2 regions of the Ilyobacter polytropus DSM 2926 genome follow, and region 1 is predicted to be linked to the other one. Evidence: riboswitches for the same ligand, from Rfam matches in the RefSeq annotation. Region 1 holds a riboswitch; the other holds the start of a gene.

Evidence for each region. A riboswitch is a leader RNA that binds a small molecule or an ion and turns the genes downstream of it on or off. The one in region 1 is predicted to bind FMN.
Region 2: linked by a shared signal. The riboswitch ahead of ILYOP_RS06210 (DMT family transporter) and the one ahead of ribH (6,7-dimethyl-8-ribityllumazine synthase) in region 1 are both predicted to bind FMN.

Annotation. Positions count from the first base shown of each region.
Region 1 covers NC_014633.1:79,148-94,654, forward strand. Annotated here, with positions in the region: gene asnS (asparagine--tRNA ligase) at 1-1,378, shown strand, start outside; gene ILYOP_RS10270 (alpha/beta hydrolase) at 1,634-2,662, shown strand; tRNA gene ILYOP_RS10275 (tRNA-Lys) at 2,788-2,863, shown strand; tRNA gene ILYOP_RS10280 (tRNA-Leu) at 2,871-2,954, shown strand; gene ILYOP_RS10285 (mechanosensitive ion channel family protein) at 3,141-4,772, shown strand; gene ILYOP_RS10290 (AzlD domain-containing protein) at 5,115-5,423, opposite strand; gene ILYOP_RS10295 (AzlC family ABC transporter permease) at 5,413-6,147, opposite strand; gene ILYOP_RS10300 (cation:proton antiporter domain-containing protein) at 6,528-9,011, opposite strand; gene ILYOP_RS10305 (hypothetical protein) at 9,378-10,571, shown strand; gene ILYOP_RS10310 (putative quinol monooxygenase) at 11,101-11,382, shown strand; FMN riboswitch at 11,492-11,610, shown strand; gene ribH (6,7-dimethyl-8-ribityllumazine synthase) at 11,720-12,181, shown strand; gene ribD (bifunctional diaminohydroxyphosphoribosylaminopyrimidine deaminase/5-amino-6-(5-phosphoribosylamino)uracil reductase RibD) at 12,185-13,264, shown strand; gene ILYOP_RS10325 (riboflavin synthase) at 13,283-13,939, shown strand; gene ILYOP_RS10330 (bifunctional 3,4-dihydroxy-2-butanone-4-phosphate synthase/GTP cyclohydrolase II) at 13,959-15,167, shown strand; gene ILYOP_RS10335 (hypothetical protein) at 15,364-15,507, opposite strand, start outside.
Region 2 covers NC_014632.1:1,334,658-1,350,164, forward strand. Annotated here, with positions in the region: gene adhE (bifunctional acetaldehyde-CoA/alcohol dehydrogenase) at 620-3,265, shown strand; gene ilvA (threonine ammonia-lyase) at 3,462-4,664, opposite strand; FMN riboswitch at 5,056-5,172, shown strand; gene ILYOP_RS06210 (DMT family transporter) at 5,248-6,195, shown strand; gene ILYOP_RS06215 (nitroreductase family protein) at 6,345-6,917, shown strand; gene htpG (molecular chaperone HtpG) at 6,949-8,838, opposite strand; gene ILYOP_RS06225 (peptide ABC transporter substrate-binding protein) at 9,106-10,764, shown strand; gene ILYOP_RS06230 (ABC transporter permease) at 10,825-11,751, shown strand; gene ILYOP_RS06235 (ABC transporter permease) at 11,744-12,619, shown strand; gene ILYOP_RS06240 (ABC transporter ATP-binding protein) at 12,612-13,556, shown strand; gene ILYOP_RS06245 (ABC transporter ATP-binding protein) at 13,549-14,304, shown strand; gene ILYOP_RS06250 (outer membrane lipoprotein-sorting protein) at 14,512-15,237, opposite strand; gene ILYOP_RS06255 (ABC transporter permease) at 15,247-15,507, opposite strand, start outside.

The DNA.
Region 1 (15,507 bases):
AGTAAAGAAACTCTTTAGAGAGAGTGAAAGCTTTATTGGAAAAGAAGTTGTCATCTCAGGATGGGTAAAAAAAATAAGGTCTCAAAAGAAATTTGGATTTATTGAAATAAATGACGGATCTTTTTTTAAAGGAATTCAGGTAGTATTTGAAAGTGAACTCGATAATTTTGAGGAGATTTCAAAAGTATCTATTTCGTCTACTCTTGTTATTAAAGGTAAACTTGTAGAATCTCAAGGTAAGGGACAGTCTATAGAAATACTAGCTAGTGAGGTAGAGATATTTCAAAAAGCTGACCTTGATTTTCCGCTTCAAAATAAAAGACACTCTTTTGAGTTCTTGAGAACTATTGCCCATCTTAGACCGAGGACAAATACATTTTCTGCAGTATTTAGAGTTAGATCGGTTCTAGCTTATGCTATTCATAAATTTTTTCAAGAAAATGATTTTGTATATGTACACACTCCAATTATCACAGGGGCAGACTGTGAAGGAGCAGGAGAGATGTTTAGGGTTACTACATTAGATTTGGATAATGTTCCTAAAACTGAAGAGGGTTCTATAGACGAAGCTAAAGATTTTTTTGGAAAAGAGACTAACCTCACTGTAAGTGGTCAACTAAATGTGGAAACATACTGTGCTGCTTTCAGAAATGTATATACTTTTGGACCAACTTTCAGGGCTGAAAACTCAAATACATCGAGACACGCTTCTGAATTTTGGATGATTGAACCTGAAGTAGCTTTCGGAGATCTCGGTGTAAACATGGAACTTGCAGAGGCAATGGTAAAATATGTTATCAAATATGTAATGGATGAATGTCCTGAAGAGATGGAGTTTTTCAACAGCTTTATAGAGAAAGGCTTATTTGAAAAACTAAACAATGTATTGAATAATGACTTTGGAAGGGTTACATATACTGAGGCGATAGAGATTCTTGAAAACTGTGGAAAGAAATTTGATTTTCCTGTAGAATGGGGAATCGATCTTCAGAGTGAGCATGAGAGATATCTAGCTGAAGAACATTTTAAAAAACCAATATTTGTAACAGATTATCCAAAGGATATAAAAGCTTTTTACATGAAAATGAATGAAGATGATAAAACAGTAAGGGCAATGGATCTGTTAGCTCCTGGTATTGGAGAGATAATAGGCGGATCTCAGAGAGAAGACGATCTTCCTTTACTAGAAAAAAGAATGGAAGAAATGAATCTTAATAAAGAGGATTACACTTTTTATACTGACTTGAGAAGATATGGAAGCTTTCCTCATTCAGGATTTGGTCTAGGTTTTGAAAGAATGATGATGTATATAACTGGAATGACCAATATAAGAGACGTAATTCCTTTCCCTAGAACACCTAAAAGTGCTGAATTTTAAAAAGAATATTATTTAAAAGATGCCGGTTAGCCGGCATCTTTTATTATAATTATATAAGTCAGTTATCTAGTGCTGAGGACGTATTTTAGAACATTTTTTAGATTTTAATTATGGATAAAAATACAGCAATTACAAGAAAAAGAATTATAAAAACTTGAAATTACTGGATTATTTAAAGTATAGGATTACTATAGTTTTACTTTTTAATTGGTTTTTGGTATAATTTTTTAGAATATGTTCAGAAGGGTGAAATATATGTTTGGTTTTATATGGTGGGTAACCCTGCTTCTTTTGATTTTTTATCTGTTGACAGGAACCAGTGAGAACAAAATAAAAAGAAAAATAGAGAGAACCCTTACCTTTCCAGATGTATGGTATCGAGAGAAAATGGTAGAATGGGAATGGGAATCAGAGGCGTTGACCTTTAGCAAGGATATAAAAATAAGAGTAAGATATATAAAAAGCTTTTGTACAGGGGAAAACATGAGATATATTGTAATGTCTCCGAGGGTATTAAAAGAAAAAAAATACCCATGTATACTTCTTCTGCATGGTATGAGAGACAATGCAGATGACTGGCTTGAGAGAGCTAAAATTATAGAAAATTACGAAGGACTTTTGCATAGTGGTAAAATAGGTGAGATGATTTTGGTTATGCCTGATTCGGGTTATAATGGAGAGAGCTGGTATTCTGATTTTATAAAAAGAAAATCACATGATTATGAAAGTTATTTTGTAAAAGAACTTCTTCCAAAGATAAAATCAGAATATCCAGTTGGAAGTATTGGGATAGCAGGATTTTCAATGGGAGGTCACGGGGCCTTAAAGATCGCCCTAAGGAATATAGATGAGTTTAAGGCTGCAGGGAGTTTTGCAGGGGCCATAAGTCTTATAAGGCTAGCTGTTAACCGGAGAGTAATGAGGGTAATAAGAATGCTTTACGTGCCTCAGTTTATTTTCGGAGAAGGTGACGGTCGTCATTTTGTGCAGGTTTTTGGCTCTTGGGGGTATCAAATAATAAAACAGGATCCCTATTCTCTTATAAAATCCTATGGAAGAAAAAATCCTCATAAGCTAAAGGACAAGTACTTCTACCTAAGTGTAGGAGACGAGGATAAAAAGCCATATCTTATGCTGCAGCAGTGGATAGACGTTGTGGGAAGGCTTAAAAAATACGGATTTAATTACAATGCTCACCTCTATAGGGGTGAATCTCATTCTTGGAATTATGTGGCAAAGGATCTTCCTAACCTTTTGAAATACTTTTACGACAAGCTTAAATAAGTTTTAGGCTTTATATTTTTGTCAAACTGAAAAAAACTTTTGACAAAGCTATGGAGTTATGATATTATCATATCTGTTGTTTCAACAAAAGGAAACTACAAAATTTATAGGTATGATAATAATATGCGTCACTAGCTCAGTTGGTAGAGCACACGACTTTTAATCGTGTTGTCACAGGTTCGATCCCTGTGTGACGCACCACTCAAACGCGGGGGTGGCGGAATTGGCAGACGCGCTAGACTTAGGATCTAGTGTCTTTGACGTGGGAGTTCAAGTCTCCCCCTCCGCACCATAAGAAACTTTAAACAGCTTTTAGGAGCTGTTTTTTTATACATATTTATTTTATAACAGCCAAAGTTTGGAATAATGATTTTTTAAAAAGTAGGATTGGACTTAGATTTCAAGTATATCACTGAATATAAAGAGATCAAAATGAGATTATATTGATTGTAATTTTTAATAAAAGCGAGGTGAAAAGATGGAGATGCTAAAACCATTTGAATACTTCCTAAAAGATATTATTTTTATAGTCGGTGAAATAATAACCTTGAGTCTATTATTTTTATTTGTGTATATTATTTTCAAGATTTTATTCAAGAAAACAGATTATATACCCTTTTTAAAAAAATATAAAGAGCATTCTAAAATGGTTTTGAAAAAAATAAAAAGACTTTTGATATATAGCTACATCTTTGTTTTTATACTCCTTATGGGATACAATGGATATCTATTTTATAAAAAAATCGGTATTTATGAAAATGCTCTGCACCTAGCATCTAAAATTCCTAATAAATTTTGGACTGAAACTCTAATAGGGTCAGTAAAACTAATACTGGTGTGTATAGGGGCTAATTATTTAATCAAAATAATCTTGAAAATATTGGATAAGGCACAAGCCGCTGCAAAAGAATATAAAAATATAAGCTCAAATAATGAAACTATAGATAGTTTTTTTCTCAGACTGCGCAAAATCATAAAAAATTCTGTAAAATTTCTAGTTGTAATATATGCTATGAATTTAATGCTTTTTCCAGAGGTTTTTTTAAGCAATATGTACGTTCTTTTGAAAATATATCTTATCATTTCAGGGGGAATGTTATTTACAAAGGCAGCTACAGCAGTTGTAGATAGTCTAGAAGATCTTAGTAAAAGATACTGGTACCGTGAAGATTATGTAGGATGGTACAATAGACTCAATAATTTACTGCCACTATTTAGAAGATGCTTGGAATATGTTATTTATGTATGGGTTACTTCATTAGCGATGCTGCAGATTAGTTTTTTTGAAAGATTTGTTCCTTTTGGAACTGCATTAGTTCAAATAATAGGTATATTCTTTATAACCCGGGTTATTGTAGAGATTTTGAAATTCTTTGTTGATAAGTATATGATGAAGTCTGAAAAACAGGTTCTGAACAAGCAAAGAGAAACTCTTGTGCCTATAACTAAATCTATATTACAGAGTATAATATATTTTATTGCATTTGTACTTATGTTGAGAGCTTTGAATATAAATCCAATGCCTATACTAGCCGGTGCTGGTATTTTAGGTATTGTCATAGGTATGGGTGCCCAGTCTCTCATCAATGACTTGGTTGCAGGAATATTTATTCTTTTTGAAAGCATATTTTTAGTGGGTGACTATATAGAGACGGGTTCAGCTAAGGGTATAGTGGAATCAGTCCTTCTCAGAACTACTAAAATAAGAGATCCTAACGGACAACTTCATATACTTAGAAACGGACAGATAGAGGGTGTTGAAAATTACTCTAAGGGATACACTTTTGCTGTGGTAGAGGTAGGGGTAGCCTATGAAAGTGATCTCAAACATGTTTTTAACGTTCTCACTAGTTTAGGGAAGCAGATAAAAGAAAAAAATTCTAGTGTGCTAGAGGAAATGATAGTTCAAGGGATAAAAGAATTTGGGGAATCTGAGCTTCTTATAAGAACCGTAACTAAGGTGAGACCGGGGCATCATTTTAGTGTGGCCTATGAGCTGAGAAATATGATAAAAGATGAATTTGAAAAAGAAGGAATAGAGATTCCTTTTGCAAGAAGAGTGCTTATATTTAAAAATCAAGAGGAGATAAAACAAGATATAGAAATATAAACTGAAACTTTATTATTTTTGAAAGTTAATAGATTTTTAAAAATTCCAGAGGTGTGCAAAGTATAGATTTTAAGAAACATATTCTATAACTTTTACACCTCTTTTTATATTGTCTTATTGATCTTTTATTTCTATGGGAATTATCGATTTTGACTTGGAAGAATAAAGTCCTCGCAGAGTCAATTTTGTCTCATGGGTGACTGAAAGTGAAAGAAACGGAAGTGCTATAATTGTATTGAAATAATCTTTTTCTATTTTTAAAATATTGAAATGATTGTTTTGATTTTTTAATTGTCATTAGACAGTAGAGCATAAAATTTCAAAATATGTCAAATTAAACTATTAAGGTTTAATCATGTTTAAAAGATAAACCAAGAAAATTGTACCAGATACAACTAAGAGCATATTTTTTTTGAGAAGAATAAGTGTTCCAGCAAATATTAGTCCTGCAAGAGATATCCACATAGTATCTGTAGAGTAAAGCACATCTGGAAATAAAAGTGCTCCTATTGCAGCAAAGGGAATATATTCTAAAAATGATTTTAAAAAACTACCTGGTTTCTTTCCTGTATGGCAAATTACAGGCACAGCCCTTAAAAAGTAATTTATGAACATACTACCTAGAATTACCATCAAAAATTTAGTTTCCATCTTCGTCCTCCTTTACTGGGAAAAGCAGTGCCCCTATTGCAGATGTGAGTATAATAGAGATAATAACTCTCCAGTTGCCCACAAAGTTTTTAAGAAGCGGGGTATAAAAGAAAATGGAACTTATAAGTATTCCCAGTAGAGTGACAACTGCAATCTCTTTTGAATTTTTTACAGCTGGAAGAATAAGTCCGAGAAACATTATGTATATGGCTATACCGGTACTGGCTAATATTGATCCTGGCAGGAAGTCGGCTGCAACTATCCCCACAAGTGTCCCTCCAACCCAACCAAGCCACGACATAAGCTGTGATCCCAACATAAAATTGACGTTGGTCTCTTCTTTTGTCATGGCCAAGACAAAGACCTCATCTGTTATTCCAAAGGCTAGTATTCCTTTAAGTTTGGTACTAATCCCTCTTGAAAGCTTGTTGGCAACACATAAAGACATAATAAAATATCTGGCATTTATCATAAATGTCGTCAGAAGGATATTCCAAAGAGATGCTTTTGATAAGAGCATAGTAGTAGAAATAAATTGAGTAGCCCCGGTAAAATTAGTCATGGACATAAGTACAGCCATATAACCCGGCAAACCTGCAGATTTTATGATGAGTCCAAATGTCACGGCAATTGGGAAATATCCCATGAAAATGGGAGCGGCACTTTTCATACCTATTTTAAAATCATTATTTGATCTTAGTCTTTTTAAAGCCACAGCTTTCACCTTTCATTCCTCCAATTATTGAAAATTTAAATAATCAGTATTTTACACCTATTTTTTTTATTTTTCAATAAATTATTAGAAAATTCGGTTTTTGGATGCTCAAAAATTAATCTCAATATTTTTTCTTTCACTGAGGAGAATCATATTTCTCATATATTTTGTATTTTTTGAACTTAGACATTTTTCTTGAATTTTTTTTCCTGTGTGAATGGACCTTCGTTAACAAAGGGGGAAAATTCTAAGCATAATTATTTTCCTAATAAAAAAACACAAGAAAATAAAAACTTGTGTTTTAAAATAATGATTGTCTGCTACTTTATTACTTTTTTCTCAATGAAATTGACATCTAATAAGAAATTTTTATGAAAATTCTACTTTTTCTATCTTTGGTTTATCCTTTCTAAAAATTCTGAATAACTGCAAGAACCCAGTATATCCGAAAGCATTTTTTTATCAGTAACTATTTTCGCAATTTCAGAAAGAACCTTTAAGTGTCGGTTCATAGGATCTGATTTTGGTGACAAAAGTACTATGATAACCTTAGGATTTGATTTTACATTCTCCACTGAAAACTTATTTTTATTTGTTGCAATATATACTTGATAATCATCGATAGACTCCATATAGGTATGAATAAGAAGAGTTTCGTGTGTCAGCTCTACCGGATATTTTTTAAGTACATCTTTCAAATCTTCATATACTTCCCGGCTTTCTCTTTCATCTGAAAATTTATCTGTGATTATTTTTAACAATTTTTCAGGATTATTTTCAGAAAAATCAAACAAAAAATTATTTTTTGATAATCTTCTTATAATAGAGATATCCCCCTTGGTATTTTCATAGGAACACTCTTCTTCACCGTTGCAGTTAGTTGAAGGATAGACGGCGATAAGATTGTTGTTTACAAATTTCTCCACAAGTTTATTTGGAAGTCTGTCAAAAGTAAGACGCCATGCCAATTGTCCCTGTTTTGCCATTATCTGAATAATCATGTCACTATCCTTTATTATCCCTGACAGATTTTCTTCAATAACTTTCCAGCTATTTAAAGTCTTAAATTCATAGTTAAGATTAGATGTGTTTTTAAGGATTATCTTTTGTAATTCCCCTTTTGTCGGTTCATCTGATATTATTACCAATTTGGAGTTTATTGATAAGGCCATCTTAATTATAGAATAAAATTCATCAACAAAGCCAATCTGTCTGTTAATTAAAGGAGGGACTATTAGAAACATATTTTCTGTTATCCCAACAGGATGGATTATCCTTGTTATGTATATGCTTACATTACTTTTTTTCACCGATTGATCTATAACCTTGCTAAAGACTCTGTTGTGGCTTTTTTTTATATTATTCCAGTTTATAATAACCTTAGAAATCCTGTACTCTTTAATAACTTTTGTTATGGCATTGGACACGTTGATATCTATTCGATTTAGAGGTATGACACTCTTTTGCAATGAATTTGCATGGGTAACTACTTTGGCGAGGAATCTCTCACCTTCTAAAATCTGTCTCTCCACATCTTGACCGTCTATAGCCACCGTAAGTGGATATAAAGGCTCATGGCTTCCTTTTTTCTTTATTAAAAAAGCAAATTCTATTAAGTCTTTTAAATTGTTTGCTTCACTGACAGGTATAAGTATTCTATCGGTTTTTACATCAGATGAAACTTTGTAATTGGTCTGTTCATCCAACATCACTTCTTTTGCATATTTTTCTGTAAAAATAGTTCCTAAAAAACAAGTAGAGACTATCATCATTATAGATCCAGTCAGAATATCTTCATTGAATATCCCCACTCTGTATCCTATCATTACAACTGCCAGTGTAGCCGCAGCCTGATTCACACTCATTGCAAACATCAAATTTGTCTCTGATTTTTTAAGCTTCACCTTATTTCCAAACCCCACTGCTGCCAGATACTTAGACAGTATCGCCACTGTAATCATTGTCAGGGATATTTTTAGTGCTCCAGTCCCTGTAAAGAAATGGCTTACGTCTATTATCATTCCTACAGATATCAAGAAAAAAGGTATAAACATAGAACTTCCTATGAATTGTACCCTGTTCATCAGGGTACTCTTTTCAGGTATAAGAGTGTTTAATACAAGTCCTGCCAAGAAGGCTCCTATAACAGGCTCTAAACCGATCATGTGTGATAGATGGGCCAAAATAAACAACACAGCTATTACAAAAACATACTCCTCAACTCCAGACTCTGAAGAATAGTTTCTAAAAAACCACCTTGTCAGTCTCGGAAGATATAATCCTGTCAATGCAACATATAGAGTACTTAAGGAAAATAATTTTATCCAGAAGTAAACCCCAAGGTTTCCTTGGTTGGATGCTATGACAACTATCATTACTAAAAATGCCAAGGTATCAGTAATAATAGTAGCTCCTATGGTTGTAGAGACAGAGCTCTTTTTAGATAATCCCAGTTTACTGACTATAGGAAAACTTATTAGAGTATGAGATGAGAAAAGACTAGCCATGAGCACCGATGCCATTAAATTCATTTTTAGTATATAGACTCCACTTAGAATTCCCATAACCAAAGGGACTGAAAATGTCAGCAGTCCAAACAATATACTGTGATGTTTATTCTTTTTTACCTCTCCGAGGTTTATTTCAAGACCAGCTTCAAACATGATATACAAGAGCCCAATTGTCCCTAGTAAATCTATGGTTCGGTCATTTTCCAATATTCCGAAGGTATGTGGCCCTACTATGAGACCTGCTGCAATAAGACCTACTATCCCTGGGAGTTTTAATTTTTGAGCAAACAGCGGTGCTACAAGTACACTGGACATAACAATAGCAAATATTAAGACAGGATCATGTATAGGTAGACTAACCAAAGTATATCACTCCTTTTATATTAAATTTTTATTACTTATATTTTACTATAAGAATAGTAGTAAGTCTACTACAGAGATCAACTTGTGAAGCATTAATATTGTTATTAATAATAGACGCTTAAAACTGCCAAATTCTATATTTATAAACTATATATTCAGAGTTTTAATTCTCAAAAATACAACTTTTTAGAATGTATTTATTAAATTTTGACTTAAAACTTTTTTTGCACAAGTCGAATATATCACTATTTTTATCATGAAAAGAAACTGATTCATTTAAAAATTCAAAAAAAATTGAGAATTTCTGAATTCTGGTATAAAAAAGATTGAAAAATGTTAGAATAGATAGTGAATGGAGGGATTAAAATGGAATTAATTGTAAACGGCAGTTATATATACATATTTTCAATTTTTATTATGATGTTTTTATTTTCAAAAATAGCAGAAGGAAAACTCTTTGAAGGCGAGGAGATACGTGTATATAATAATTATCCGGTGATGATGAAATTTGTTCCTGGAGAAAAAAATATGCCCTTAGTTGTAGTATCACCAGGGGCAAACAGCACAGCTAGAATTTTTTACGGTGTTCATGAAAGTTTTGATTCTAAACAGTTTTTGGCCTACTGGCTTTATAAGCGAGGTTATAATTTACTTTTTCTTTCTTATCCACTGGAGGTAAAGGATCAGGTGTTTGAAGGAGCCTACCCGGGTTTTACAATTAAACAGTGGGGCGAGCAGATAGCTCTAGCTTCAAAAGATGTAATACAGGAAAACAACCTGGAAAATAAAGTCATAGCCGTAGGGTGGAGCATGGCTGGGAGGGTATCCCATGCTTTGGGAATAGCTGCTGAAAAAATAAAACTGGATATAGAACTATGGATAGGGCTAGCTGCGACACCTCCTATGCCTGGATTGTCGTCTCCTACAATATACCCAAAATTAAAAAAGAGTAATGATGATAAAGGAATATTTATGGTTGGTGATAAAGGTTATGCAGTTTTTGGAAGCGGAAGAAGAGAAGCCAGAACAGTGGCTGAAAACGCAATGTTAAATGGGTTAGAAAGTGACAGTTTAATCCCTCGTGAAATTGGAAGGACACATTATTTTGGGAATACTCCCATAAATCTTTTTAACCATGGATGGAGGTATAGAGGTGGGGAATTTGTTAAAAATTTTAGTGAAACCATAGAAGACTCTGCAGGATATGATTATGCGGGATATCCTCTCACTGCAAATATAACCAATGATTCAATAGATGATGCCAGACACGCCATGACAGACAAGTATAACTGGGGGATGGTTATAGTAAATAAGATAACCAAAAGTTATGTTTTGCCTCAGATGAGATTAAAAAAATTTAACGATACAGAGTGGAAAAAGATAAGGGAGATGGTCCGAAAAGCTCCTGAAGAGTTAAGTCTTGAATTATCAGGTAATCATTTCTTTTTTCTGGGCAGAAAGGGAGCCAAAGGGACTGCAGACGCTATAGATGAATTGCATAAAAGGTCGAAGGATTTTAAAAGTAAACTTGTAGAAATTTTGGGTATAGAGGTAAAATGATTTTTATAAAGAGCTCACTTACTTAAAGGAAAACCAAAATTTTAAAGTATATAAAAAAGGTCGACTTTTTAGCCGACCTTGAAAAATTCTTATCAAAAAGAGTTAAAGCTCTTTTTAAATGAAACATTTTTAATTTTGTTTCTTAGTATAGCAGATAAAAGATAAACTGCTAACTCATAACAATTACTTCGTTAGCTTTGTCTTTTTGATTTTTTTCAATATTCAATTGTCTCAAGAGTTATACCTCATCTTCAATATTTTTGACATCATCAACTCCTATTAAATCTTAAAAAAATCAATAGAATCTTTAGTATATCCCAGATCCTAAATAAAAATAAATTTACGATTTCTCCCTAAATGATTCCTAGGGTAAAATGGAATTTTTAAAATCTGAGAAACTAAATCCGTTTTTTTGAAAACTTTAATATCTCTTTCTTATAATACCTTTACAAAGTGAGAAAAGATATTCCTTTATTTTTTGTTATTTTGTTTTTGTTCAATTAAAATAAGTTTACAGGGGAGGAAATAAATGATAATAGTAGTAGCGAAATCAATTTTGAAAGAAGGAAAGACAGAGGAGTTTAAAAGCCTGACTAGGGAACTTATAGATGAGACTAGGAAGGAGAAGGGGTGTATAGAGTATGTTCTTTATGAAGATACAGAAAGTGCAGGAACCTTTACCTTTATAGAGAAATGGGAAGATATGGACTGTCTCGAAGCACATTTTCAAAGTGAACATTTTAAAAGAATAGGAGCTAAGGTGAAAGAACTCAGAAAAAGCAGAGATATCAACATTTACAAAGAGGCTTAAAATCGAGCTATGTATTTTGAAGCGTTGTAATATTAAATTTTTATATTTTCTCTAGGAGTTGACAAAACAGGGAAAAAGAAGTTATACTAGTTATGAAAATAATAAATATAGGAATCTTCAGGGCAGGGTGAAATTCCCGACCGGCGGTGACAGTCCGCGAAGGCCATAGGGCCTTGATCTGGTGTAATTCCAGAACCGACAGTAAAGTCTGGATGGGAGAAGGAGATTTATAGAGCTGTATTTTTACGGCTAATTTCAGTCTAATCCTAGTAAGAACTATGCCCGGAGTTTATCCGGGCTTTTATATTTATAATAAATGGAAAAACAAGGAGGAATTATGAGAGTTATTGAGGGAAATTTCACAGGAAAAGGTCTAAAAGTAGGAATTATAGCAGGAAGATTTAATGAGTTTGTTTCGTCTAAATTAATAGGTGGAGCTTTAGATGCTTTAAAAAGACATGAAGTCTCTGAGGAAGATATAGATTTAGCATGGGTTCCAGGCGCCTTTGAAATGCCGCTAGTAGCTCAAAAAATGGCAAGATCTGGGAAATACGATGCTGTTATTACACTTGGAGCAGTAATAAGAGGAGCCACTCCGCATTTTGATTATGTATGCTCGGAGGTTTCAAAGGGAGTAGCTTCAGTCTCTTTAGAAACAGGTATCCCTGTAATATTTGGAGTTCTTACAACGAATACAATAGAGGAGTGTATTGAAAGAGCCGGTACAAAGGCTGGAAACAAAGGATTTGATGCAGGAGTATCTGCTATAGAAATGGTAAACCTTTTAAAGGGGATGTAAACTATGGATAAAAAATACATGGAGACGGCTCTAAAACTCGCATTAAAGGGAGAAGGGAATGTAAACCCAAATCCTATGGTAGGAGCCGTGGTGGTGAAAAACGGAACTATAGTAGGGGAAGGGTATCACAAACAATACGGAGGTCCTCATGCTGAGGTCTATGCCTTGAATGAGGCAGGATCTGAGTGTCGCGGCGCCACGATTTACGTGACCTTAGAGCCTTGCTCTCACTACGGGAAAACTCCTCCGTGTGCTGAAAAAATAATAGAGATGGGTATAAAAAAGTGTGTGATAGCCTGTCTTGATCCTAATCCCCTTGTGGCAGGAAGAGGAGTAAAAATTCTAGAAAGAGCCGGTATAGAGGTGGAAGTTGGGCTGATGGAAAAAGAAGCCTTAGAACTAAATAGGGTATTTATGAAGTACATAACTACGGAAAAACCATTTGTTTTTCTTAAATGTGCTATTACCTTAGACGGAAAAATAGCTGCCAGAACAGGAAGTTCTAAATGGATAACCAACGAGGTCTCTAGAGAGAAGGTACAAAGATTGAGACACCGTTTTATGGGAATAATGGTAGGGGCAAATACCCTTGTTATGGATAATCCACGGCTCAATGCAAGGATAGAAGGCGGAAATGATCCCTTTAGGATAGTAATAGATCCTGAGCTTATTGTTCCCAGTGATTCAAATTTTGCAAGTATGAAAGACGGTAAGAGCATAATAGTAACTTCAGAAAAAAACAAAGATTCAGAAAAAGTATCACTCTTGGAAGCGAGGGGGGTTCGTTTTGCCTGGCTTCCTGGGGATGAGTTTAAAATAAGTGATATTCTAAAAAAAGTTGGTGAACTTAAGATAGATTCTGTTTTACTTGAAGGAGGAAGTTACCTCATATCTAAGGCCTTTGAAGAGAATGCTATAGATGGAGGAGAGATATTTATAGCCCCTAAGATATTGGGAGACCAAAAAGGGATACCTTTTATAAAAGGATTTTCATTTGACAGTATTGAGGAAGCTTTTGAACTGAAAAATGTTAAATTTAATCAGTATGGAAATAATATTTCAGTGGAATTTTATAAAGATTAAAAAAAGGGGGTGACCCAAATTTTTACAGGACTGGTAGAAGAGATGGGGGAAGTAATCTCTGTTGCAAGAGGAGAAAAATCCCTGAAAATAAAAATAAAATGCAAAAAAGTACTTGAGGGTGCCAAGATAGGTGATAGTATAGCAACAAACGGTACCTGTCTCACAGCTGTAGAGTTAGGTGATAATTATTTTACGGCAGATTGTATGTTTGAAACAGTAAAAAGAACAAACCTGAAAAGGCTGAAAAGTGGGTCAAAGGTAAATCTTGAAAAATCCCTGACGCTGGCCACTCCACTAGGAGGTCATTTGGTTACAGGGGACGTAGACTGCGAGGGGAAAATAATCTCTATAAAACAGGAAGGAATTGCAAAAATATATGAGATCAGCGTAGAGCCTAGACTGATGAAATATGTGGTTGAAAAGGGTAGGATAACCCTCGATGGAGCCAGTCTAACAATTGTTGACTTTACAAAGGAAAGTATAAGTGTATCACTCATACCACACACTCAAGAGATGATCACTCTGGGCTATAAAAGAATCGGAGATTATATCAACGTTGAGACTGATCTTATAGGAAAGTATGTGGAAAGGCTTTTACATTTTGATAACAGCAAAGAGGAGAAAAAGAAGAAGGGAATCGATGAAAAATTCCTTTTTGAAAACGGATTTTTTTAAAAACGGGAGATGAATTACTATGCTAGATAGAATAGATGAAGCTATAGAGGATATAAAGGCCGGAAAAATGGTAATTGTGGTAGATGATGAAAACCGTGAAAACGAAGGTGACATCATTATCGCCGGGGAAAAGGTAAGCTATGAGAGTATAAACTTTATGGCCAAATACGCCAGAGGTCTCACATGTGTACCTATGACAAGAGAGAGGGCAGATCAGCTGCACCTTCCTCAAATGGTAAATAGAAATACAGACTCTCACGGGACAGCATTTACTGTCTCAGTAGATGCTGCAGAAGGTACCACTACTGGAATTTCTGTAGCAGACAGAGTAAAAACTATAACTGATCTAGTAGATGAAAGCAAGGGACCATGGGATTTTAAAAGACCGGGACATCTTTTCCCATTGGTGGCAAAAGACGGAGGAGTCTTGGCAAGACCAGGGCACACAGAAGCTGCTGTAGATCTTGCAAGACTTGCGGGTTTAAAGCCTGTGGGAGTTATCTGTGAAATACTAAAGGATGACGGAACAATGGCGAGACTTATGGACCTAAAAGAGTTTGCAAAAGAGCATGACCTAAAAATTGTATCTATAGAAGACCTCATAAAATACAGAAAAGAACATGATGTACTAATGGAGGTCTATGCAACTGCAACTATGCCTACAATTGCTGGAAATTTTGAAATAGTTGCCTTTGATAATAAATTGGATGGTAAAGAGCATATTGCTCTTATAAAAGGAGATATAAAAGGTAAGGAAGATGTTCTTATCAGAATACATTCAGAGTGTTTTACAGGAGATATATTAGGGTCGATGAGATGTGACTGCGGACTTCAGCTGAAGGAAGCTATGAAAAAAATAGACGAAGAAGGAGCTGGGATTATCCTGTATCTCAGACAAGAAGGTAGAGGGATCGGTCTTATCAACAAGATAAAAGCCTATGCACTTCAGGACAAGGGATTGGATACAGTAGAGGCAAATGAGCAGCTAGGATTTGAAGCTGATCTAAGAGACTATGCTGTAGCTTCTCAAATGTTAAAGGCTTTAGAGGTTAAATCTGTGAGAGTCATGACAAATAACCTTAGGAAGGTAAATGGCCTCGAGAAATACGGAGTAAAGGTAAATAAAAGAAAGGGTATAGAGGTAGACTCAAATGAAAATAATCTGAGATACCTTAAAACCAAGAAGACTAAACTTGGACACATATTAAAACTGGATGAAAATAAATAATTTTATGGTATTTGTATAGGATGAATTATCATGTTTATGGGAAATTGTCTGCTAAAATTATTCTGATAGAGATACTTAAAAGAAGAGGGAATTTTCCCCTCTTCTTTTATCTTGTTATAAAAGTATATTCAGTAAAATTCGAGTTTAACAGTAAAGATTCTGACATGGAAATGTCTGTATTATTTTGATTTTTTAATTAGGTTATATTTTTTTCTAAAATTTCTATTATTTCCCGGATAATTTCTCCTATTTCATTTTCTACTTTTGGATTTTTAAAATGGGTTTTTCTTACTGGAACTACCAATTCGTGATAATTGTCTGCATATTTATAAAGATGACT
Region 2 (15,507 bases), on a different replicon from region 1:
GTCGCAGGGCTTATACAGGAAAGAACCTGCACTCAGCCGTCCTACAGAATAAGTTCCGCAGGGAACCGAGGACTGTAGCTTACAAAGGCGATAAAAGAAATATCTACTTCCTAGACATTTGAAAATTCTTGAACTTTTGGTTACTTTTCTTTCAAGAGAAAAGTAACAGGTTCAAATAAAGTCAGTAATTTACAAGAATTTATTAAAAATAATTTCTATTTAATATTTAAATTAGCTCTTTTAAAAGTTTTTCCTTTTATAATGATAAAATACTGTTTTTAAATGCATCAAAAATATTAATATTTTCAACATTTTCAGAGTATTAGTGTATTTTTTTCACATGAACTGTCCAACTTTTGACTCGAATTTTTAGATTACTTTTTGATCTTTTGAAGATTATAAAGTGTTCAAAATTTAACTATAAATTAATCTAATGGTTTTTAACCACCGTTTTTATTAGTTTTTTAACCATAATTTTTTTAAAAAAACAAAAGATTAAATTTTAATCTTTTAACTTGACATTTTTTTCACTTAGATGTATCATCTAGTTGAGAACAAAGAAATAATTTTTTCACAATCTAAATAACAAATAAAATTATATTTTATAAAGGGGGATATTATGACAATCGAACAAACTATCGTAAATGTAAGATTAGCTCAAAAACAATACTCAACTTTTACTCAGGAACAGGTGGACAAAGTTTTTAGAGAAGCTTCTCTGGCTGCCAACGCTTCAAGAATCAAACTTGCTAAAATGGCTTTTGAAGAAACTGGAATGGGAATAGTAGAGGATAAGGTTATAAAAAACCACTTCGCCTCTGAATATATCTACAACCAATATAAAGACGTTAAAACTTGCGGAATAATAGAAAAAGATGCTTCTTATGGAATAACTAAAATAGCTGAACCTATCGGGGTTATCGCTGGAATAGTTCCCACTACAAACCCTACTTCTACAGCTATATTCAAAGCTCTTATTGCATTAAAAACTAGAAATGCTATTATTTTCTCTCCACACCCGAGAGCAAAAAAAGCAACTGTTGAAGCTGCTAGAATAATAAGAGATGCTGCTGTAAAGGCAGGGGCTCCTGAAAATATCGTAGGATGGATAGAAGAGCCTTCTATCGAAGCTTCAAATACACTTATGAGATCTGCTGACCTTATCCTTGCAACAGGTGGACCTGGAATGGTAAAAGCGGCTTACTCTTCTGGTGTACCGGCTATAGGGGTTGGAGCAGGAAACACTCCTGTAATCATTGATGATACTGCACATATTAAAATGGCTGTAAACTCAATACTTCTTTCTAAAACTTTTGATAACGGAGTAATCTGTGCTTCTGAGCAGGCTGTAATTGCAACAGAAAACATCTATGAAGAAGTTAAAAAAGAATTAGCAGACAGAGGAGCATACATACTAAAGGGAGACGAAATTTCTAAAGTTGGAAAAACAATAGTAATTGACGGTCACTTAAATGGAGATATTGTAGGACAATCTGCATATAAAATTGCAAAGATGGCAGGAGTAGATGTCCCTGAAAATGCAAAAGTACTTGTAGGAGAAGTGGAATCAGTAGAATTAGAAGAGCCATTCTCACACGAAAAACTTTCTCCTGTATTAGCTCTTTATAAAACAAAGTCTTTCGATGAATCTTTAAAGAAAGCCGACAGATTAATAGAATTAGGTGGAATGGGACATACTTCTGTTCTTTATGTTGATGAGCTAGACGGAGTTGATAAAATATCTAAATTCTCAAACACAATGAAGACAGGAAGAACTCTTATAAACATGCCTGCAGCCCAAGGTGCTATCGGAGATGTATTTAACTTTAAACTAGCTCCTTCTCTTACTCTTGGTTGCGGAAGCTGGGGAGGAAATGCAGTTTCTGAAAACGTAGGAGTTAAACATCTTATAAACATAAAAACTGTAGCTGAAAGGAGAGAAAACATGCTTTGGTTCAGAGTTCCTGAGAAAGTTTACTTTAAATACGGTTCTCTTCCTGTTGCATTAAATGAGCTTCAAGGGAAGAAAAAAGCTGTCATTGTTACAGATTCAGTGCTAGCTTCACTCGGATATACAGATCATATCACAAAGGTTTTAGAAGATATCGGGGTAGACTTTAGAATATTCTCTGATGTACAAGCTGACCCTACTTTATCTATAGTAAAAAAAGGTGCTGAAATGATGCAAAGTTATCAGCCTGACATAATCATAGCCCTTGGTGGAGGATCTCCTATGGACGCCGCCAAAATTATGTGGGTAATGTATGAGCATCCTGAAGTAGATTTCCAAGATCTTGCTATGACATTTATGGATATCAGAAAGAGAATAGTTGAATTCCCTAAAATGGGTGGAAAGGCTAAATTCTGGGCTGTAACTACATCTGCAGGAACCGGTTCTGAAGTTACTCCGTTTGCAGTAATCACAGACGACAAGACAGGAATCAAGTATCCATTGGCAGATTATGAACTTACTCCTGATGTAGCTGTAGTTGATCCACAATTAATGCTTTCTATGCCTGCGGGTCTTACTGCTGCATCTGGTATAGACGTAATGACTCACGCTATTGAAGCCTATGCCTCTATACTTGCATCTGACTTTACAAACCCTCTAGCCTTAGAAGCTATGAGACTTACATTAAAATATCTTCCTGAATCAGTAAAGGGCGGAGCAAAAGCTAAAAAAGCTAAGGAAAAAATGGCAAATGCATCTTGTGCTGCCGGTATGGCATTCTCAAATGCATTCCTAGGTGTATGTCACTCAATGGCTCATAAACTAGGTGCTGCATTCCACCTTCCTCACGGAACTGCAAATGCTCTTTTATTAGATGAGGTAATCAGATTTAACGCTACTGACAAACCGTTAAAAATGGCTGGTTTCGCACAATATAAATATCCAAATGCTAAGAGTAGATATGCAAAAGCTGCTGACTACTTAGGTCTTACAAAAGGAAATGAAAATCCTGAAGAGAAAACTAAACTTCTAAGAGCTGCTATAAGAAATCTTAAAGAAGAGATCGGTATAAAGGCAACTATCGCTGACTACGGAATCTCTGAACAGGAATTCTTAGGAAAACTTGATCAAATGGTTGAAGATGCATTTGACGACCAGTGTACAGGTGCAAACCCTAGATATCCTCTTATGGAAGAACTTAGAGAGATGTACCTAAGAGCTTACTACGGAGTTGAAAAATTCAACGAAATAAACAACCTTAAAGTTACAAAAGAAAAAACTAAAGAAAAAGCTCACGAAAAAAAAGCTCAATAATTAAAAATTTTTAACAAGGGATTTATTTCAGGAAAATTATCAGATAAATACCTCACAAGGTACAGAATATGAAATGTCCATAAAAGTCTTATAAATGCTCACTCAAAAGATCTGATAATTCACCTCTGTACCAAAAAGCCTCCATTCTTAATAAGAATGGAGGCTTTTTTATTTTTTTATATATAAATATTTAATTTTAATATATGTCGTATCCTGCATCTATAAGTTCTCTTTTTATTATCTCTCTGTGCTCCATGTCAGCACATTCAATTACAAGATCCATCTCATACTTTCCTATTTCAAGATTTTCTCTAAACATAGACTGATATATCTGAATTATATTTGCATTCTGATTGGTTATTCCTTCCAGAAGGTCTTGAAGGGCCCCTGCCCTGTCAGGAATATCCACCCTGAACCTAAATCTTCTACCCTCTTTTATAAGGGCCTCATTTAATATTCTTTCCATAAAATTCACATCTATATTTCCACCGGAAATTATAGACACTATTTTTTTACCTGTCATTTTCAGTTTTCCAGAAATTACAGCTGCCAGAGATGCAGCTCCTGCACCTTCAGTTACTACTCTGTTTTTTTCTATGAGAAACAATATAGCCTGAGCTATCTCAGATTCAGTAACGGTAATTATCTCATCAACATATTTTTTAATAAGGCCATAGGTCACCTCTCCTGCCTTTCTAACTGCTATACCATCGGCAATTGTAGAGTTTGTATTTATCTCATGGACATAGCCTTTTTGAAGAGCTGATTTCATTGAGGCAGCATTTGAGGCTTCTACCCCGATTACCTTTATATCTGGGTTTATAGATTTTACAGCTACCGCTATCCCTGCTAGAAGACCTCCTCCACCTACAGGAACCACGATAGCATCAACGTCTTCTAAATCCTCTAATATCTCTAGCCCTATTGTTCCCTGACCTGCGATAACACATTCATCATCAAAGGGATGTACAAAGGTAGCCCCAGTTTCTTTTTGAATCTCACAGGCTTTTGCATAGGCATCATCATATACAGGACCATGCAATATTACCTCTGCACCATAACTTCTGGTTGCAGACACTTTAGCAAGAGGAGCATTTTTTGGCATAACTATTGTTGCCTTGATCCCCATATCTTTTGCACCTAGTGCAACACCTTGAGCGTGGTTACCTGCAGAAGATGCTATTACACCTTTTGATTTTTCATCTTCAGTAAGATTGGATATTTTATTTAAAGCTCCTCTTATCTTAAAAGAACCTGTCTTTTGAAGATTTTCCAGTTTAAGATATACCTCATTTCCAGTTATTTCACTCAAAGCCGGACAATCAGCCAAAGCAGTTCTTTTCACAGAACCCTTTAAAGTATTGTGTGCTTTTTTTATATCTTCTAATGCTACTGTCATAATTCCTACCCCCCATAAGATTATATCAATTAATTTTTTTAGATTTAAAAATGAATATTTACAAAATAAAAAGAGCTTAAACCTTTTTGGCTCAAGCTCAATGTATATTTTATACTCTCAAGCTCAGGCCTCTTCTGGTTTGTATCAAAATGAGGTCTGAACTTCTATGTTAAAAACGCTAGTTTTTAAACAGTCCACACCTGAGAGCTAATTATTATTATAATATTTTCATATTTTTTTTCTTTAAGAAATATATTCATATTTAATTCTCCAAAAATAATTTTATATTTAAATATAGTACATTTATTTAGTCCTATTGTCAACCTTTTTTTAATATCTAACAGTCTTTGACAAAGAATCTCAGGAGTGATATAATCAAAATAAAAATACAAAGATCTTTAGGGGCGGGGTGTAATTCCCCACCGGCGGTATAGTCCGCTAAGGCTTTTGCCTTGATTCGGTGAAATTCCGAAACCGACAGTTATAGTCTGGATAGGATAGAGATCACAGCATATTTTATACAATGCTGTTTTTAGAATTATAAGCCCCTTTTTCGGGGTTTTTTTATTTACTGGAGGTTTTCATGAATTCTTATAAAAACAAAGAAATGATAGGTGCTCTGTTTATCTGTGGTGCAGCAGTCTTATGGGGATTTGACGGGGTAGTCCTGACTCCTAGACTATACTCTCTAAGCGTTCCACTGGTAGTGTTTATATTACATCTACTTCCTTTTGCAGGAATGTCTGTTTTATTTGGAAAAGAAGAAATAAAAGCAGCAAAAAAAATACCTAGAAAAGATTTTATCTATTTTTTCCTGATTGCTTTATTCGGAGGTTCTATAGGTACTTTAGCCATTGTAAAAGCCCTGTTTTTAGTTAATTTCAAGCACCTCACTGTGGTGACGCTTCTGCAAAAACTCCAGCCTGTTTTTGCTATAATTCTTGCCAGGATTATATTAAAGGAAAAAATAGGAAAAAATTTCCTTTTATGGTCTTCTATATCATTATTAGCAGGATATTTTCTAACCTTTGAATTTCATGTTCCGGAAATAGCAAATGGAGGAAATATGTTCAAGGCCAGTCTTTTATCTCTCCTTGCAGCATTCTCATTTGGAAGCGGTACGGTATTTGGTAAAAAAGTCCTGGAAAACTCTTCTTTCAGGACTGCTCTGTATTTAAGGTATGGCTTTACCAGCCTTATAATGTTTTTAATAACTCTTTATACAGGAAGTCTCGGAGGCATATCAGCCACTACAAAAACACACTGGATTATTTTTACAATAATCGGTCTTACCAGCGGTAGTGGAGCAATACTGCTTTACTACAAGGGATTAAATTACATAAAGGCAAATGTTGCTACCATGTGTGAACTTTGTTTCCCCATATCGAGTATATTATTTGATTATATATTCAACGGGAATATTCTAAGTCCAGTCCAATGGATCAGTGTCTTTATAATGCTTATATCTATATATAACATCACCCAAAACAACTCCAAACATCAAAATGAAGAAATTTCTCAAAATATATAAAAATCTCTCCTGGGGAGAGATTTTTTTATGCCTTCTATTTGGATTTCAAGAAGCCTTAACTTCTAATGATTATAACTAATTTATAAAATATTACCTTGAAAAAGCAAAAAAGTTTCTCTATAATTTAAATAAAAACAGGAGGTAAAATTATGATTTATGATTTAATTAAAAATACCAGATCTATCAGAAGCTTTGGAGATAAAAAAATAACCAAAGAAGAGATAATGGAAATAATGAAGTGTGTAAGATTGTCAGCTGCTAGCAGAAATCTGCAAGGAATTAAATATATAACTGTAATTCAAGAGGAAAGCTTAAAAAAAGTATTTCCACTCACACACTGGGCTGGTCTTCTAGAATGGAACCCTTCAGAATCAGAAAGTCCCTCGGCATACATTCTCATGTGCAGTGATAAAAATCTTCCTCTTCCGGAAAAGTCTCTTTACTGTGATATAGGTATCGCCGCTCAAAATATTATGCTAAAAGCTACAGAGATGGGGTATGGAGGCTGTATGATCGGAGCCTTTGACAAAAATAAAGTCAAAGAAGCAATGAATATAGCAGATGACTTTCAGGTGGAGCTTATCATAGCTCTAGGAGAATCTGCAGAAAAGATAAAAATTATAGACGCAAAAAATGGAAAGATAAATTATTTCAGAGATGAAAATAATGTTCACTATGTACCTAAAAGGCCTTTAAACGAGCTTATAATTGATGAAAAATAAAAACAGAGGGTGACCCGAAAGGGTCTGCCCTCTATTTTGATGCTTTTATCAAAAGATTAGTTATCTTGTTGGAAAATTCCACAGGATCATCTAACTGGAACCCCTCTACAAGAAGTGCCTGATTGTAAAGAATATCAGCATAGTCTACAATTTCCTCAGGTGATTTTTCATAAATAGATTTTAAAGCCTTAAATAGATTGTGAGATGGATTTATCTCTAAAATTCTTTCTGCCTTTACAGCATCTTCTTGTCCAGGAATATCCTTCATAACTTTCTCCATCTCAAAAGAAATACCGTTTTCACCGCTTACCAAGCAGACTGCACTTGATTTTAATCTGTTTGTTAGTTTTACCTTGGATATTTTATCCTTCAAGGCATCTTGAATTCCGTCTAAGAGATTTTTGTTTTCTCCTTCACTCTCTTCTAAAATCTTTTTTTCCATCTCGTCTTCAAGGTCTAAATTTGACTCAGTAACAGATTTAAAAGGCTTTCCGTCAAACTCCATAAGAGTTCTTATGGCAAACTCGTCTACACGTTCATTCAGGAAAAGAACTTCATAACCTTTTTCCTTTACTGCTTCCATCTGAGGCATTTTTTTAAGGGATTCAAGATCCTCACCTGAGACATAATATATCTCCTTCTGATCCTCAGTCATTCTGCTAACATATTCAGAAAGAGTTGTTTTATCATCACTGAAAGTGCTATGGAAAATCAAAAGATTTTTAAGATTATCTTTATGTAAACCATATTCACTGTATATACCTGCTTTTATATCCGTACCGAAGGCATCCCAGAAAAGCTCATATTTTTTCCTGTCATTCTTCAATAAATTTTCTAACTCTCTCTGAATTTTTTTCTGTATATTTTTACCTAGGCTCTGCAGCTGTCTGTCCTGTTGAAGTATTTCTCTTGATATATTAAGTGAAAAGTCGGCAGAATCTACTAAACCTTTTACAAATCTAAAATGGTCTGGAACAAGTTGTTTGCACTTATCCATAATAAATACATTTTTGGTGTAAAGTTGAAGTCCCTTTTCATAGTCCTTAGTATAAAAATCCATAGGTGTTCTTGACGGGATATAAAGAAGAGCAGTGTAATCTATATTTCCCTCTACTTTTATATGAATATTCATAAGTGGTTTTTCCCAATCATGAAATTTTGAAATATAAAACTCGTTATATTCTTCTTCAGTTACATCAGTTTTATTTTTTTTCCAGATAGGAATCATAGAATTTAAGGTTTCCATAATTTTTTCTGTTTTATCCCCATCTTTTTTTTCAACTTCTAGGTTTATAGGATATCTTACATAATCAGAGTACTTTTTAATCAACTCTCTTATTTTGTATTCTTCTAAATATTCGTCGTTTGGATTTTCTTTATCCTCTCTTATATGAAGGGTTATCTCTGTACCCCTCTTCTCTTTTTTAATCTCATCTATTACAAAGGTATTTTTCCCGTCTGACTCCCATTTATAAGCTTTTTCCTCTCCAGCTCTTCTTGTGGCAACTGTTATCTTCTCAGCTACCATAAAAGCAGAGTAAAAACCTACACCAAACTGTCCTATTATCTCTAGGTCAGATTGTTTCTTAGATTCTTTCATTGCCTTCATAAAAGCCTTTGATCCTGACTTGGCAATAGTACCTAGATTCGCAACTAACTCATCGTGATTCATCCCTATACCGTTATCAGATATCTTTATAACTTTTTTATCCTTTGACGCTGCTATCTCTATTTTAAAATCCTGATCTCCTTCTAAAAGCCCTTTATCTGTAATAGATAAAAATTTTAGTTTATCTATTGCATCACTTGCATTGGAAACCAACTCCCTTAAAAAAATTTCTTTGTGTGTGTAAATCGAGTGGATTACCAGATTTAAAAGTTCACTGGTTTCTGTTTGAAAATTTAAAGTTTCTTTTGACATTTTTGTCCTCCTTGTTAGCAATTGTTTATAATGAGTGCTAATATTTTTTTAACATATTTTTAAATATATGTCAAGTATATGTCGACTTCAACTTTCTTTTCATTAGAGAATGTATTTTGATTTCATTTTTTTTTGAACTTTATGTATATAAGGGTTTTAATGTATCTATAGCAGAAAAAAAATATTATTTTAATTGTAAAAATTTTAAAAATAGAATATTATAGAGGATATAAACAAAATTTAACAATGAAGGAGAATCATTTTAATATGAAAAAGGCTCATAAAATAACGATACTTTTAAGTTTTTTAATTATTTCAATATCCTTAATATCATTTTTTAATCCTTTATCCGATCCTCCGGAAAAGAATCCAGAAAAATTGAGCAAAGATGAAATCAGCATTTTTTTCAACTACGAACCTAAAACCCTCGATCCTTCCAAGGCAGCAGATGATTATTCTATAGAACTCTTAAAAAACTCATTAGAGGGTTTAACTAGAATTTCAAAAAATTCTGTGGGAGAAGAGGTTCCCGAAAAAGCCGGAGCTCTCTCATGGAAGATAGAAGACGACGGTAAAAGATGGATTTTCTTTCTGAGAGATTATCAGTGGGAAGATGGTAGAAAAGTTACAGCGGAAGATTTTGAGTACGGAATTAAAAGAAGTCTCGACCCGAAGACAGCCTCTCCTATGGCATATCTTCTATATCCAATAAAAAATGCTGAAAAATATAATAGCGGAAAAGCGGATAAAGAGAGCCTGGGAGTAAAGTCTATAGATAATAAAACCCTTGTTGTAGAATTAGAAAACCCAACACCTTATTTCATACAGTTAACCGCCTCGACTCTTATGTCTCCTCAGAGAAAAGATATCGTCGAAAAATATGGTGAGTCTTATGGAAGCAGTGCTGATAAAATGGTATATAATGGGCCTTATAAGATAAGTGAATGGAATCATGAAAAAAAGATAGTTTTGTCAAAAAACAAAAACTACTGGGATAAACATTCTGTAAAACTATCTAACGTAAATGTTCATATTGTCAAAGATGAAAATGTGAGAATGGCAATGCTCTCAAAAGGACAGGCAGATATCGTAGAGGCAACAAAAAAAGAGTGGGCAGATAAGTTTATAAAAAGTAAAAAATTCAATGAGATTTCTGGATACAGTGCCGCCACTAATTTCTTATTTTTCAATCAAAAATCAGAACTCTTCAAAAATAAGAAAATAAGAAAAGCTTTCTCTATGGGAGTTAAACGTCATGAGATGGCTGAAGTTATATATAGGGGAATATTTGAGCCAGCTTACGGCTGGGTCCCTCCTAAGGTAAGTATAGGGGAACAAGAGTACAGAAAAAAAAGAGGTAATTTTATAAAAGAAGATAGTGAAGAGGCAAGAGAACTTCTTATAGAGGGATTGAAAGAACTTGGAATAAACAAGTCTCCAGAAGATATAACTGTAACTTTTTTAAACCCAAGTACTACAACATGGGCTAGAAAATATTCTGAATATCTTGCACAAATGTACAAAGAAACACTAGGGATTAATGTTAGATCTGAATTTGTTCAGTGGTCTATTTTTGAAGGAGAAGTTGCTAAACTAAATTATGACTTTGCTGGTATGGGATGGTATGGAGATTATAATGACCCTTCAAGTTTTTTAGAACCTTTTGTAAGCGACCAAGGTTCTATTGTTACCGGTTGGAAAAATATTAATTATAATCAACTACTGAAAAAAACAACCTTGACTTTAGACGAAGAAAAAAGATATGAGTATTTCAAAGAAGCAGAAGAAATTCTTATTGATAATGCTGTTATTGCTCCCACTGTATTTTTAAAAAGAAGAATATTTCATAAAAAAAATCTTAAAGGTTTATTAATATCGGTATTTGGCAGCACTGACTATAAAAATGTATTTGTTGAAAAAAAATAATGAATAGCTTAAAATAGTGGTAGTGTTGTATTTTGCTACCACTTTTATTTTGGAGGAACAATGAAAAAATTCATTCTAGGAAAAACTATCAATATGATAATAAGTCTTTTTACAGTGCTTACGCTGACCTTCTTTATGCTCGAATCTCTCCCTGGGACGCCTCTGTCTCATCTTGGAAAGACTATAGGCACTCAGGCTAAACATAATTATCTGGAGCATTACAATCTAAACGAGCCAATTTTAAAAAAGTATATAAATTTTACTAAAAATATTTTTCTTTATAGAGACTTGGGAGAATCTATGATCTATCCTGGAAGGAAGGTAGTCGACGAAATAAAAAGATATGGAAGTACCTCTTTCTCAATAGGAATAAAAGGAATTCTCTTAGGTTTAGTTATAGGGGGGATAACAGGGATTTGTAGTATTACCGTTAACAATAAATTCATAAGAAATATTTTGGTAGTTGTATCTATCCTAATGGTTTCTGTTCCTAGCTTTATAGTTGCAACCTTTCTATATTATATATTTGTTGTCAAACTTACAACTCTATCTACTCTAACCTTAGACGGAGAAAATGTAATCCTACCTATTGTATGCGTAGCCATCTCCACTGCGGGAATATATGCAAAATATTTTAGAGAGGGAATCTTGGAAGAGCTCCACAAAGATTATATCCTACAAGCTAGAGCTAAAGGTAATACCAGATGGACTCTTCTCAAAAAGCACGTTTTAAAAAATGCACTTTTCCCTATGATCACACTTATTCTTCCTCAGATCGCTGGAATTTTTATGGGTTTTTATGTTATTGAAAGTATTTTCTCAGTTCCTGGTTTTGGAACTGTATATATCGATTCTGTAAACAACAGGGATTACAACATGATTTTAGGGTCAACTTTGGTTTTTACAATAAGTTACATTATATCTGTTTACGTCGCTGAACTTCTTTTTATTATTGCAGACCCAAGACTTAGGAGGAAAAATGGATAAATTTGAAAAATTAAACAGTTATTCCTCTGAAGAAAAATTTTCAAATCATAAGAAAAAAAATTATGACCCTGTATTGTTATGTGAGATGAGTTTCATTATTCTTATTATTATTTTGTCATTTATTATACCAGACCACCTGGCAGAAAACAGATGGAATATGAATATGCTTCCTTCTGGAGATCATCTCTTTGGTACTGATGACCTTGGTAGAGATATCTTTTTCAGAACTTTAAAGGGAACCAAAATATCAATGACTATAGCAATCTTTGGAGGGGTAGTAGAACTTTTTGTTGGTGGAGGATATGGGGCTATAGCAGGCTATCTTGGAGGAAAAACTGAATTTCTTATGATGAGAGTTTTAGATATATTTTCCTCTATACCCTACCTTGTGCTAGTGACTCTTATCCCTATTTTCCTCGGAAGAAACCTTTTTGGAATTACTGTTGCCATCACCTTTACAGGATGGTTTTCCACCGGAAGGGTAATAAGGGGAGAAGTCCTGCATTTGAAAGAAGAGAATTATGTAAAGGCCTCAAAATTAATGGGAGCATCTCCATTTTCAGTTATAAAAAATCATATATTTCCTAATTTAATAGGTATCTTATCTGCCTCTGTTATTATGAATATCCCAAAGTATATTTTTGCAGAAGCTTTTCTACAGATTTTGGGTCTTGGGTTGGGATACCCCAATGTAACATGGGGGATGTTGATTGCAGGGTCTCAAGAGAACTTATTTTTTTATCCCTATCAAATTATTTTCCCGAGCATTATACTGGTAACTGTCATCTTTATAATAACTCATATGGGGGAGCGGATTAAAAAACTTGTAAACGGAAGCAGACTTCACTGGAGGGGATACTATGGATAAGCTCCTTCAAATAAAAAATCTTTCTGTAAAGCTTGGAGAAAAACAAGTGGTAAAAAATCTTAGTCTGGATATCAAAATAGGGGAAGTAGTTGCCCTAGTAGGAGAATCAGGGAGTGGAAAAAGTACCCTTGCCAGAACTATAATGGGATTTGAAAAAAATTTCAAAGGTGAAATTTTCTTTAAAAACAGAAGGATTGATATGTTAAGCGACAGAGAATATTCAAAAATAAGAGGAAAAAAGATTGCAATGGTCTTTCAAAACTCCATGAACGCATTTAATCCCACAATTCGGACAGGATCTCAGATAGAAGAACCCCTATACATTCACACAGAGGAAAAAAAGAAGTCAGTTTTTGAAAAGGTATATTCGGCCCTTGGAAAATTAAATTTAGACAAAAAAAGAGCCTATTCCTCCTTTCCTCACGAACTTTCAGGTGGGATGAAACAAAGGGCCGCCTTTGCCATGGGATCCATATGTGATCCAGAAATTTTAATTTTAGACGAGGTTACAACTGCAATTGACGTAGTAAATTTCCGTACTATAATTACCTCTGTCAGGGAAAGAAAAAAGAACTCTAGTGTACTATTGATTACTCACAACATTGATCTTGCCAGGACTCTCGCAGACAGAGTCGCAGTTATAAAAAACGGTGTTCTCATCGAAGAAGGGAAAAATATTCTTAACGCCCCCTTACATCCATATACAAAACTCCTTGTCTCGTCAGAGCTCACCATCTCATGTAAAAGAAAAAAAATAAAAATACCCCTATACAGCAAAACAGATAGGGAATCTTACGGGTGTCCCTTTGCCCCAAACTGTTTCGATGTCATGAAAATATGCATGGAAGAGATTGGATATGAGAAAAAAATAAACGACAGAATTATTAGATGCTGGAAGTATCACCCAGATTACTTGAGGAGGAAAGATTTTGAGTAGACTCTTTGATATAAAAAATCTCACTGTAAAATTTAACAAGGGATCTTTTAACGCCCTTGAGAAGGTAAACCTATACCTTAAAAAAGGAGAGATATTAGGAATATTAGGAGAAAGTGGTGGTGGAAAGTCAACTTTGGCAAATTCTATGACACTTTTAAATGATAGATATACAGGTGAAATACTATACAAGGGGAAAGAGTTAAAATCCATGAACCATGGAGAAAAAAAAATTTTTTCAAAGGAAGTTCAGCTTATATTTCAAGACCCGTATTCTTCACTTAATCCAAAAATGAGATTAAAAGATATAATTCTTGAAGGAGCATTTATCCACGGCCTTATTCCAAAGAATGCCTGTAATGGTTTGGTAAAAAGTCTTTTAGACAAGGTAGGATTAAAAGAAAGTTACTTAGATAGATATCCTAGAGAACTCTCAGGAGGAGAAAGACAAAAGGCAGCAATAGCTAGGGCACTGGCTCTTTTTCCAGATGTCATTATCTTTGATGAGGCAACTACTAACCTAGACCTAGTAAGTCAAAGAGAAATATTAAACATCATACTTGAACTTCAAAAGTCCGGAGTCACCTGTATAGTTATATCACACAACCTCCCTCTTATAAATATAATCTCCGACAGAATTATCGTCATAAACAATGGCAGGATAGAGGAAGAAGGTAAAACAGAAGATATTTTAACTTCTCCCAAAAGTGAATATTTAAAAGAAATCCTCAATTCAAATTATAAACTTTAATTAAATATAAATAACTTTAAGTTACTTCCTGAATCTAAGATATTCGTTTGAAGATATTGATTTATTCGGATTGTATTGCTTTTCTTTTGAAAGAAAAGCAATACAGGCTTTCAGATAAATTCAGTAATTTATCTTCAAATTAAGTTGATAATATTTATTTCAAATGTCAAAAACAAGGTGAAATTCCAAATATAATATTGAACCATTTTAATTTCTTCTCTCAAGGTTTCTAAGAGTAAAGACAGAATCTGAAATATCTGGATCAATAACTATATCACTTAAAAGCAGCTCCGTATAAGACCCCTTTTTTATCTTGTCTTCCATCCGAAACTTTGTTATATAATATCTGCCCTTTATCCGAATAATTTCATCTACATAAAACTCCTTGAGAAGTTTACCAGACATAGCATACATTTTTGAATTCTTCAGGACATAGTTTTCTTTATCCACCTCTATAACCCTCATATAGTAAGCTGTATCCTCTCCCTCTTTTGCAACGAGTCTCAAAGTATACAAGCCCTCTGTTTCTTTCAATATTTCAGAGTTGTAAATGTCTGTGAGATGAGTTCTGTCAGTCTGATCTTCATAAGATATGTCGCTTCCCATCATATTTTGTCTCAACATATGCCCGGATATTTTCACTGTTCTGTCTGCCTTAGGGAGAAATATCCAAAGATTATCTCCATTCCTCAAGTACTTTGTTCCTTTGTCTCTCGGAGGAGATATAAACTCGATAAAAGCTAAATTTTTCCCCACTGCCTGAATCTTCATTTTTTTTACAAATTTTTTATTCTTTTTATGAATAATCATCTCCCCGTCGTATTTTATTGAGCTAGGAGTCATATTATAGTCCACTTTTTCCAATATCTCCTCTGCTGTAATTCCAAATAAAAAAATCGAGAAGATCAAATATATAATCAAATATTTTTTCATGAAATCCTCCTACTTATTTCTCAGATTATCCACAGCTTCTTTTTTGATTTCCGGAGTTACGGTCATAAAAGTTACAAAAACAGATAGAATGGATCCCAATAAAAACCCAAAGATAAGAAGCCTCCAGCTAAAAAACATATAAATAGTACTCTGGATATTAATTGTATCAGAAACAGTCTCTAAAACTTCTCCAAGCTTTATGCCCTTTACTGAAAAATAATATACGATACCACCTCCTGTTACAATCCCAAGGAAAGATGCAAAAGATCC